One region of the Variovorax raffinosi genome, then DNA from elsewhere that is predicted to be linked to it. Evidence: predicted binding sites of a transcription regulator. Region 1 holds the regulator's gene; the other holds the start of a gene.
The links. The regulator sigma-54, encoded in region 1, starts transcription at its own class of promoters, with help from an activator protein. The targets are predictions, from matches to a motif close to TGGCANGNAANCTGCTTT.

Region 2: the regulator sigma-54 is predicted to act here: its motif matches at 2,334-2,351, upstream of ACSFB7_RS12885 (flavin monoamine oxidase family protein).

The regions. Positions count from the first base shown of each region.
Region 1 covers NZ_JBPJZR010000002.1:714,531-719,854, forward strand. The annotation lists gene ACSFB7_RS09320 (LysE family translocator) at 1-75, shown strand, start outside; gene ACSFB7_RS09325 (phospholipase D family protein) at 89-1,690, opposite strand; gene rpoN (RNA polymerase factor sigma-54) at 1,701-3,299, opposite strand; gene lptB (LPS export ABC transporter ATP-binding protein) at 3,454-4,248, opposite strand; gene lptA (lipopolysaccharide transport periplasmic protein LptA) at 4,245-4,958, opposite strand; gene ACSFB7_RS09345 (thiol:disulfide interchange protein DsbA/DsbL) at 5,158-5,324, opposite strand, start outside.
Region 2 covers NZ_JBPJZR010000003.1:376,994-382,317, forward strand. The annotation lists gene ACSFB7_RS12875 (RidA family protein) at 1-198, opposite strand, end outside; gene ACSFB7_RS12880 (c-type cytochrome) at 255-677, opposite strand; gene ACSFB7_RS12885 (flavin monoamine oxidase family protein) at 703-2,298, opposite strand; gene ACSFB7_RS12890 (DUF904 domain-containing protein) at 2,436-2,660, shown strand; gene ACSFB7_RS12895 (cell division protein ZapA) at 2,657-2,992, shown strand; gene ACSFB7_RS12900 (sulfite exporter TauE/SafE family protein) at 3,271-4,098, shown strand; gene ACSFB7_RS12905 (universal stress protein) at 4,165-4,590, shown strand; gene ACSFB7_RS12910 (AraC-like ligand-binding domain-containing protein) at 4,605-5,324, opposite strand, start outside.

The sequences.
Region 1 (5,324 bases):
ATCGACCGGGCGGCCGGCGGCGTGATGGGCGCACTGGGCCTGCGGCTGGTGTGGTCGGCCGTGCGCGGCGGCTGAACGCCGGGGGCGTCTACAGCAGGCTCTCGGGCGTGAGCGGCGCCAGCAGTTCGAGCATGGTGCGGTCCCAGAAACCCGAATCGGGCTCCTCGTGCAGCACGGTGGTCTGGCCGCCGTCTTCGCTGACCCATTCGATGCGCGAGCCGCCGCTGCCTTCGGCAAAGCGCAGCCGGTAGGCGCCCTGCTGCTTGAGCACGTCGAGCAGCTTGAGCGTCTGCTGCGCCATCTCGGGGCTGCGGATGAACAGCCCGATCTCGGTGTTGTGCGATTCGGAGCGCGGATCGAAATTCATCGAGCCGACGAACAGGATGCGCTGGTCGATCACCGCCGACTTGGCGTGCAGCCGCCCGACCGAGGTGCCGAACAGCCCCAGCCGCACGCTGCGCCGCGTGCGCGTCGAACTCAGTTCGTAGAGGTCGACGCCCAGCTTGAGCATGTCCGGCCGGTAGCGCCGGTAGGCGGTGTGGACCAGCGGCTCGTCGGTGGCGGCGAGCGAATTGGTGACGACGCTGATCTTCACGTTGCGCCCGCGGATCTCGCGCATCACCTCCAGCCCCGTGGCACCCGGGATCAGGTAGGGCGAGACGATGGTCACCTCGGAGCGCGCGCGGCGCATCTGCTCGACCACGTTGTAGCGCACGCTGTCGACGTCCAGCAGCGGCACGCCGCCGTACGACGCGGTCTTGCCGATCACGCGGTCGGGCGAATCGGCATACGCCTCGGCGGTGGTCCAGATCAGACCGAGCTTGCCGGCGTTAAGGTCTTCGACCATCGGGCTGTAGCCGAGCAGGTCGTTGGGCGCGGGCTTCGGCGGGGGCGGCGTGGTGTCGGGGCCGGTGGCGGCGTCGAAGCGCTTTTGCAGTTCTTCGCGCGGCAGCTCGCTCGCCACCACCGACTGGATCGGCCGCACGTAGACGCTGTTCCAGTACTGGTCGAACAGCACGCCAAGACGCGGGACCAGCGCACCCGCGACGAAGGTGTCGAGGTCGATGAAGTTCTCGCCCGAGGTGCGCGTGAAGTACTGATTGCCGATGTTGCGCCCGCCCGCCACCGCCATCGCGCCATCGGCGATGAACAGCTTGTTGTGCATGCGCCGGTTGACCCGCTCGAAATCGAACAGCGACGCGGTGAAGCGCTTGAGCAGGCTGCCGCGCCCGGCCGGGAACGGGTTGAACAGGCGCAGCTCCACGTTCGGCGTGGCCGCCAGGCCGAGCAGCAGTTCGTCTTCGCCGGACGTGTACAGGTCGTCCATCAAGAGGCGCACGCGCACGCCGCGCTGGGCCGCATCGCGCAGGGTGCGCATCAGGTAGCGGCCGGTCTCGTCGTTCTCGATCTGGTAGTACTGCACGTCGAGCGTGCGCTGGGCGCGGCGCGCCAACTGGATGCGGGTGTCGAAGGCGAAGTCGCCGCCCGGCATCAGCCGAAAGCCGCTCAGGTCGGGGTCGGGCTGGGAGGCCAGCGCGATCTTGCCGAGCGCGGTGTCGTTCGATGCGGCAATGGCCTTGGTGGGCGGGCGCGGCGCCTCGTCGGGCAAGGTGGCGCAGCCGGCGAACAGCAATGTGGCCGCAATGACGAAAGCCCAATGCCCGCAGCGCGAAAGCAGGCGATGGGTCACCGGTGGCCCTCTACAGCGCCTTGCGCAGGTTCGCGGGCGCGATGCGCAGCGCTTCGCGGTACTTGGCCACCGTGCGCCGCGCGCATTCGATGCCCTGCTCTTTCAGCATCTCGGAGATCTGGCTGTCCGACAGCGGCTTCTTGATGCTCTCGGAGGTCACGAACTGCTTGATGAGCGCGCGCACCGCGGTGCTCGATGCGTTGCCGCCGGTCTCGGTGCCCAGCGCCGAGCCGAAGAAGTACTTCAACTCGACCGTGCCGAACGGCGTGGCCATGTACTTGGCGGTGGTCACGCGCGAGATGGTCGACTCGTGCAGGCCCAGTTCGTCGGCGATCTCGCGCAGCACCAGCGGCCGCATGGCCAGTTCGCCGTGCACGAAGTAGCTCTTTTGCCGTTCGACGATGGCATTGCTCACGCGCAGGATCGTGTCGAAGCGCTGCTGGATGTTCTTGATGAACCAGCGCGCCTCCTGCAGGCGCTGCGACAGCGCCTGGCTGCCCTCGCCCTTGTGCGACTTGAGCGCGCCGGCATAGATGTCGTGCACGCGCAGGCGCGGCATGACTTCGGGGTTCAGCATGACGCGGAACTTGACGCCGGTGCCGCGTCCGGTCTTGGTGACGATCACGTCGGGAATGACGATGTTGCGCTCGACGTCGACAAAGCGGCGCCCCGGCTTGGGTTCGAGCCGCGCAATGATCTGCAGCGCCGAGCGCACCAGTTCTTCGTTGCTGCGGGTGAGCGTGGCCAGGCGCTTGAAGTCGCGCCGCGCGAGCAGCTCCATCGGCTGCTTGCAGATGGCAATGGCGATCTTGTAGACCTGCGCCTGCTCTTCGTCCATGTCGCGGTCTTCGGCGGCCAGTGCGCGCAACTGGATGCCCAGGCATTCGCCCAGGTCGCGCGCGCCCACGCCCACGGGCTCCAGGCTCTGCAGCAGGCCGAGCGCCACCTGGAAGTGGTGCACGAGGTCGTCGAACTGGTCGTTGTCGTCGCCCGCAAGGCCCGAGGCCAGGGCGGGCAGCGAGTCTTCGAGGTAGCCGTCGTCGTTGAGCGATTCGATCAAAAAGCGCAGCGCGGCACAGTCGTTTTCGTTCAGCCGAAGGCTCAGCGCCTGGCGGTGCAGGAACGATTGCAGCGACTCCTGGCTGCGTGCGAGTTCGGTGGCGTCGGCGCGCTCGTCGTTGCCCAGGTTGTTCTGGCGCGCGGGTGCGTCGCTGCCCCACTCGCTGTCGTCCGGCGCCATGTCGACGGTGCCGTCGCCTTCCCAGTCGGGCTCGCGCTCGGTGATCTCGGCGGCGGGGCCGTCGGATTCGCCCGGGGTGCTGGCCTCGGTGGATGCAGTGCTCGTGCTGCTGGCGGGTGCCGAGGCGAATTCGCTTTCGGCCGCTTCGCCCGCCTCGTCGCGCGGGACCGGCGTGTCGACGGCATCGAGCCCGAATTCCTCGCGCGCCGCTTCTTCCGCGGTGCGTTCGAGGAACGGGTTCTCGTCCAGCATCTGCTCCACCTCCTGGCTCAACTCGAGCGTGGAGAGTTGCAGCAGGCGGATCGACTGCTGCAACTGGGGCGTGAGCGCGAGATGCTGCGAGACGCGAAGGGACAGCCCTTGCTTCATAGGAAAACGGCTCCCCCCCAGGCTGCGCGCTTCGCGCTGCGCCAACCCCCTGCCGGGGGCGGGCCGGCTGCTTCGGGCGGCCGTGCGCGGCGGCCCCCGCGAAGGAATTCCGCCCGGATGACGGCCGCGATCATCCTTGACCCGCGCCGCACGATCACATCCGGAAGTGTTCGCCCAGGTACACCCTGCGTACTTCGGCGTTGTCGACGATCTCCGAGGGCGTGCCTTGTGCCAGCACATGCCCGTCGCTGATGATGAACGCGTGATCGCAGATGCCCAGCGTTTCACGCACGTTGTGGTCGGTGATGAGCACGCCGATGCCGCGTTCCTTCAGGAAGCTGATGATCCGCTGGATTTCGATGACCGCGATCGGGTCGATGCCGGCAAAGGGTTCGTCCAGCAGGATGAAGCGCGGCTGGGTGGCCAGCGCGCGCGCAATCTCGACGCGGCGGCGCTCGCCGCCCGACAGCGCAAGCGCGGGCGAATCGCGCAGGTGGTCGACCCGCAGGTCGCTCAGCAGCTCGGTCAGGCGCTCTTCCATGTGCTGCTTCGAGAGCGGCACCAGCTTGCCGCTCTCGTCGGGCTCGCTCTGCAGTTCCAGCACGGCGCGCACGTTTTCCTCGACCGTGAGCTTGCGGAAGATCGAGGCTTCCTGCGGCAGGTAGCTCAGGCCCATGCGGGCGCGGCGGTGGATCGGCATGTGGGCGATGGGCTCGCCGTCGATCGTGATGTCGCCCGCGTCGGCACGCACCAGGCCCACGATCATGTAGAACGAGGTGGTCTTGCCGGCGCCGTTGGGCCCCAGCAGGCCGACGACTTCGCCCTTCTGCACGTCGAGCGAGACGTCCTTCACCACCGTGCGGCTGCCATAGCTCTTCTTCAGGCCGCGCGCCACCAGGCGGCTGCCCGGCTTGCCATTGGCGTCCTGGGTTCCAGCGGTTTCGATCACTTGCGGGTTTCTCCCTCGGCACCGAGCGTGGTGGTCGAACGCAGGCCCTTGCCCGGTGCCGGGGTGGACGCCGGGGCCACGGGCTTCGCGCCAGCCGGGGCGGAAGCGCCGGCCACGGGCGCCGGGACGGCCTTGGGGGTGAGGATGGTCTTGACGCGGCCGGTCGGGGACGAGGCGTTGACCGCCGTGTTCGGCGGCACGGTGGAACCGTTGACCGTGTAGGTGTCGTTGCTCTGGTCGTAGACGATCAGGGCGCCGTGGCTCTCGTCGTTCGGCGTCGAGCCGAGCAGGCGGCGCATCTCGGCGTTGCGAATGAACTTGACGTTGTCGGCGCGGCTGTCGTACTCGATGACGTCGGACTCGCCCTCGATCCATTCGTCGGGCGCATTGCGTTTCTGCTTGTAATACGCGCGCTTGCCGGGCGCCGCCGTGACCACGCCGTACTGGTAGCCCTCGGGGTCCTGGCGCACGTCGAGGCGCGCGCCGCGAATGATGATGGTGCCCTTCGTGACCAGCACGTTGCCGGTGAACACGCTGGTCTGCTTCAGGTCGTCGTAGCGCATCGAGTCGGACTCGATGTTCATCGGCTTGGAGCGGTCGGCGGTCTCGGCCAGCGCGCCCGAGGCGAGACCGGCCAGCAACAGCGCGCCGGCGGCCAGGCGGCCGATGCGACGAAGGAGGGAAGTGGTGGGGTAAGAATGCAATGTCATAGAGGCACGAAACTTGCTCTGCGGCATTGTATGCGGCTGATTACAGCAGCCCACCATCGCCGATGAAAAAGCCCGCCAAAGCGAGCTTGTGTTCCATTCAGGAAACACCTTGAAACCGATCGGGCCGGTTCGCCGGTGCCATCCCTTTGGGGAGAAAGGCGCGGCGGACACGAAGTGCCCCGCGCCTGGAGGGGGCCGGTCAGCCCTTCTTTGCTTCGCCGACCAGGTAGTTGACGACCTGGAGCACCTTGGTCATGTTGCCGGCGGTTTCGCCATCCACATACCAACGGCCGGCCACGGCCATTGCCGGCACGCCGGCCACCTTGTAGGCGTCGGTCATCTGCGAGGCGCGCTTGGCCTTGCTGG
Region 2 (5,324 bases), on a different contig from region 1:
GTCCTGCAGCGGTGGCACCTGGCCCGAGAGGTAGACGTTGGTGAACGAGGATGGAATTTCCACCGCCGCCGAGATCGGAAAGGACGAATTCGGAATGCGGTGGCGAATGATCTCGTCGGCTGCGTTGGCGGCACCGGTGCCGGCTGCGAACAGGGCGGCGACAAGCGCCAGCTTCTTCGTGATGGAGGTCATGGTCATGTGTGTTGTCTCTCTACAGGGATGAAAGGAAGGATCTGCCGGATATGGGAGCCAGGTCAAGGCCGCAGCTTCTTGACGCTCTCCGCCGCGATGGCGTCGGGGTACTGGTTGCCGAAATGGGTGCGCGCATAGCCGACCACCGAAGCGATCTGTTCGTCGCTCAGCATCTTGCCGAAGGCGGGCATGCCCTTCTGGCCGTTGATCACCACATAGAGTGGGTATTCGGGGCTCGCGAGCCGGGGGTTGGAAGACAGCGCCGGGTAGGCCCCTGCCCCCTTCGCGCCCTGCCCTTGCGCCATGTGGCAGCCCTGGCAGGTGGCGCGATAGATCGATTCGCCCGAGCTTTCCTGGAAGCGGGGCCCGACTGAGAACGCGGGCTCGGGCGACTGCGCGAATGCCGACGGGCCGGCCACCGAGGCCAGCGCCCCGAACGAAAGGCCGAGCAGCGCGCGCTTGAAGGTCTTGATGTCGTGGTTCATGGTTGGTGTGTCCTTCATTCGGCGGTCAAGCCACGGCGCGGGCATGCAGCCGCTGGATGGCGTCGAGCGACGAGAGCAGTGCGCCCTCTTGCCAGGCTGGAATGTAGGAAGCGTGTTCGCCGGCCAACGCGATGCGGCCGTCGACCTGGCACAGGTTCTTGTAGTGCTTCTGCCGCGTCTCGTCGGTCCACATGCCGTAGCAGCCGTGCGTGCCGGGCACACGGTGCCAGCCGACCGAGATGCCGTTGTCGAACTCGCGCGCGTACTGCGGGTGCAGCTGCGTGCCGTACTCGACCGCACGGCGCACGCGCTCCTCGGGCGCCATGGCGGTGAATTCATAGGAGTTCGGGCCGTCGAACACATAGGCGCCAAGCACCACCGACTTGCCCTTGGCGCCGTAGCGCGTCGAGGGGTACGAGATGCGCGAGATCGGCAAATCGGTGTAGCTGATGCCGCCGTAGATGTGCTCGTCTTCTTCCCAGAAGCGGCGCTTGAACTGCAGGCCCACCTTGACCGATGCGCCGTAGGGCACGGCGTTGATGGCCTCCTGCATCGGGGCGCTGACCTGGATGTCGATCTGGCTCAGCACCGACAGCGGGATGGTGCACAGGCACCAGTCGGCCTTGGCCTGCGTGACCGCACCGCCCTTGGACGCGTCGGTGTAGGTGACCGTGACGCCGCGGTCGTTCTGCTCGATCTTCGTGACCTTGGCGCCGTAGCGGATCAGGCTGCCGACTTCTTTCTGGAACGCCTTGGCGATCATGTCCATGCCGCCCACGGGTTGGAAGATCGCGCTCTGGAATTCGTAGTCCTGTCCGCTGGCGATGTAGCGCCAGAGATTCGATTGCAGCAGGTCGCTCATGTCGAGCGGCTTCGACGGCTTGGCCAGCGGCATCAGGCCGCCGCCCGCATCGACTTCGTAGCCTCGGCGGTCGCTGCTGATGGGGCCTTCGCGATAGCGGAACTGCGTGTCGAGCGCGCCCCAGCGGCGCAGGCCTTCGAGCAGTTTTTCCTTGTCTTCCTTCGTCAGTGCCGCATCGAGGCTGCCTTGCGAGGTGGCCTTGCCGAGCAGCTCGGCCACATAGCCCTGGTAGTCGGCCTGCACATGGCGGTACTGCTGCGGCTTGCCACCGTAGGCCTTGCTCGAATGCACCAGCGCGTTGTAGTTGACCTGCACGAATGGCTCCAGCGCCACGCCCAGGCGCTTGCAGTAGCCGAGCACCGCATGGTGGTGATAGGGAATGCGCCACGGCCCCGGATTGAAGTACTCGCCCTTGGCAAAGCCGCACTGCTGCACCGCGCCGCCGAGTTCGGTGAAGGTATCGCCACCGCGCAGCGTCCAGCAGCGGCCACCCGCGCGGTTGCTGAATTCGAGGACCTTGACCGAGTAGCCCGCGTTGCGCAGCTCGAGCGCGGCGGCCATGCCGGCCAGGCCCGCACCAAGAACCAGCACCGACGCACCCTTCCTTGCGCCGTCGAGCTTCGGTGGCCCGTTGTAGTTGGACTCGGCGGCAAAGCCCAGCGAGGTCATCGCCTGGTACATCGCGCCGCCTCCGGCGGTCTTGCCGATGAGGGAGAGCAGGTCGCGCCGACTGAATAAAGTGTTGTTCTTCGTGGTCATTGACAGGCTATGGGAGTTTGAAAGGCAACTGGAAGGCAGCAGAATCCATGCCAAGCCCAAGGGTGAATCGACATTCACCCAAGCACCGCGCGCACCATCGGCGGCACCGCATTCCCGGGAAACTACAATCGCCAACCATGCCCGCCTCCAGCCCCATCGATCAGATCGCCGAGCGTGTTGAACGACTGCTTGTGCGTCATGAAGAGGTGCAGCGCACCAATGCGTTGTTGCAGGAACAAGTCGATGCGCTCACGCGCGAACGCGATGCCCTGAAATCGCGGCTTGCCGCGGCCCGCACGCGCCTGGACGCCCTGCTCGAGCGGCTGCCGGCCGAACCCCCATCCCAAGATTCCCCCGCATGAAGCAGATAGAAGTACAGATCATGGGCCAGAGCTATTTGCTCGGCTGTCCCGACGGCGGCGAGCCGCAGCTGCGCGATGCCGTCGAACGGGTGGACGCGGCCATGTGCAAGATCCGCGATGCGGGCAAGGTCAAGGCGCGCGACCGCATCGCGGTGCTCGCCTCACTGAACCTGGCGTTCGATCTCGCGGCGCAGCAGGCCGCAGCAGCGGCCGCTCCGGCACCGGCGCCCGCGTCCACGGCGGCAACGCAAGCCGGCGAAACCGACCCGAAAGCCGCGCAGCTCATTCAACGACTCGATCAGGCATTGGCCGGCGATGGGCATTTGCTCTGAATACGTCCGACCGACATATACAAGGCGTAAAATCCACCCTGTCTGCAGACGTGTCGGGCTTAATATTTCCTTGTTCCAATGCTCTCCGGAGCCGGGCTTGGTACATCGCTTGACGGGCGTGATCATCTCGCGTTAGATGAACCCGAAGTCTTGCTGCCCTCGCCCACCTGAACCCTGGTTCAGGATGCGGGTCCGGCACACCATCTGCAGACACCTTTTTCCGCCACGGCCCCCTGCCTCACCGCACGGGGCCGTTGCTTTTTGAAGAGCCCTCCCCCGTGAACCTTGCCGCCCTGCTCGACCCCTTGTTGATCGCCGAACTCGCCGTGCTCGGCCTTGGCACCGGTTTTCTTGCGGGCCTGCTGGGCATCGGCGGCGGCATGCTGATGGTGCCGTTCATCACGATCATCATGGGCCAGCGCGGCGTGCCGGCCGATCTTGCGGTGAAGATGGCCATCGCAACTTCGATGGCCACGATCATCTTCACGTCGATATCGAGCGTGCGCGCGCACCACAAGCGCGGCGCGGTGCGCTGGGACATCGTGCAGCGCCTGGCACCCGGCATCGTGATCGGCAGCCTCGCGGGCAGCCTGGGCGTGTTCGCGCTGCTCAAGGGCACGGCGCTGGCCATCTTCTTCGCGCTGTTCGTGGGCTTCTCGGCCACGCAGATGTTTCTCGACAAGAAGCCCAAGCCCACGCGCCAGATGCCGGGCACGGGCGGCCAGCTTGCGGCGGGCGGCGCCATCGGCTTCATCTCGGGCCTGGTCGGCGCGGGTGGGGGCTTCATCAGCGTGCCCTTCATGACCTGGTGCAACGTGGCCATTCACAACGCGGTGGCCACCAGCGCGGCGCTGGGCTTTCCGATTGCGGTGGCCAACGTGCTCGGCTACGTCATCAGCGGCCAGTCGGTCCAGGGCCTGCCGGCTGGCTCCTTCGGCTACATCTGGCTGCCCGCGCTGGCGGTGATTGCCGCCTGCAGCGTGTTCACCGCGCCACTGGGCGCGAAGGCCGCGCACAGCCTGCCCGTGAAAAAGCTCAAGCGCGTGTTCGCGAGCATCCTCTATGTGCTGGCCGCCTACATGCTCTGGAAGGGCCTGCACGGCTGATCCAAAGCCCTTGTCGCCCAGGTGCGACTCGTGGTCTCCCACAGGACCCAGGCGTATAAGGATTTCATGAAAATCCTTATCGCCGTCGATGGCAGCGCCTACACGCGCAAGGCGCTCGATTACCTCGTCACCCACCGCGCGATGTTCGTGGACGGGCATCAGCTCGTGGTGGTGCATGTGTGCACCGGCGTCTCGGCCAATGTGGCCCGTCACCTCAGCAAGGAGGTGGTCGCGGGCTACTACGCCGAGGAAAGCGCCAAGGTGCTCGACCCGGTGAAGGCGCTCTTCGCCGAAAAGGGCCTGAGCAACTACACGATCGACTCGCGCCACGGCCATGCGGCCGAAGAAATCCTGAAGGCCGCGAGCGACGCGCAGGCCGAACTGATGGTGCTCGGCACCCATGGCCACGGCATCTTCGGGCGTGCGCTGATGGGTTCGGTTTCCACCAAGGTGCTTTCCGAAACCGACATCACGGTGCTGCTGGTCCAGTAGCAACAAGCGCCCGGCTACTGCACCCGCTGCTGCCGCCACTCGCGCGGCGAGCAGCCGAAGCGCTCGCGGAACGCGCGGCTGAAATGCGCCGCATCGTTGAAGCCGCGTCCATACGCGATCTCCCCCACCGGCTTGCCCGCAAGACGCGGCTCCAGCAGGTCGCGGCTGCAGGCTTCGAGCCTGCGTTCCCAGATGTACTGCGCGGGCGTCAGCGGCTCGCTCTTGAAGACGCGATGCACATGGCTCGCCGACCCCCCGAGCGACGCCGCGATGCTGCCCACCGACAGCGAGGGATCGGCCAGTTGTTCGTCGATGCACCGCTTCACGCGCGCGAGGTGGTACGCCGTGAGGTTGCTGAGCGATGGCGCGCGCGCCGCAGGCAGCGTCTGCAGGCCCGCCACGAGGATGCTCTGCACGCCGTTGGCGACGGCCAGCGCCGATGCCGGCTGCAACGTGTCGATGTCTTCGCGCAGCGTGCGGATCATGCCGAGCAACAGATGCCCCGCGCCTTCCTTGCCCGACACCGTGGTGGCCGTCAGTGCCTCGGTGTCGCGCAGCTCGCTGCGCAGGCGCTCGCCGGGCAGCTTGAGCACGATCTGCTCGAACCTGTCGTCGAACAGCAGCTCGTAGGGCCGCGTGCTGTCGTACAGCGCGAAGTCGCCGGCCGAGAGCACCGCGTCGCGCCCGTCCTGCCGCACCACGCCCTGCCCCTGCGCCTGGATGCTCACGAGGAA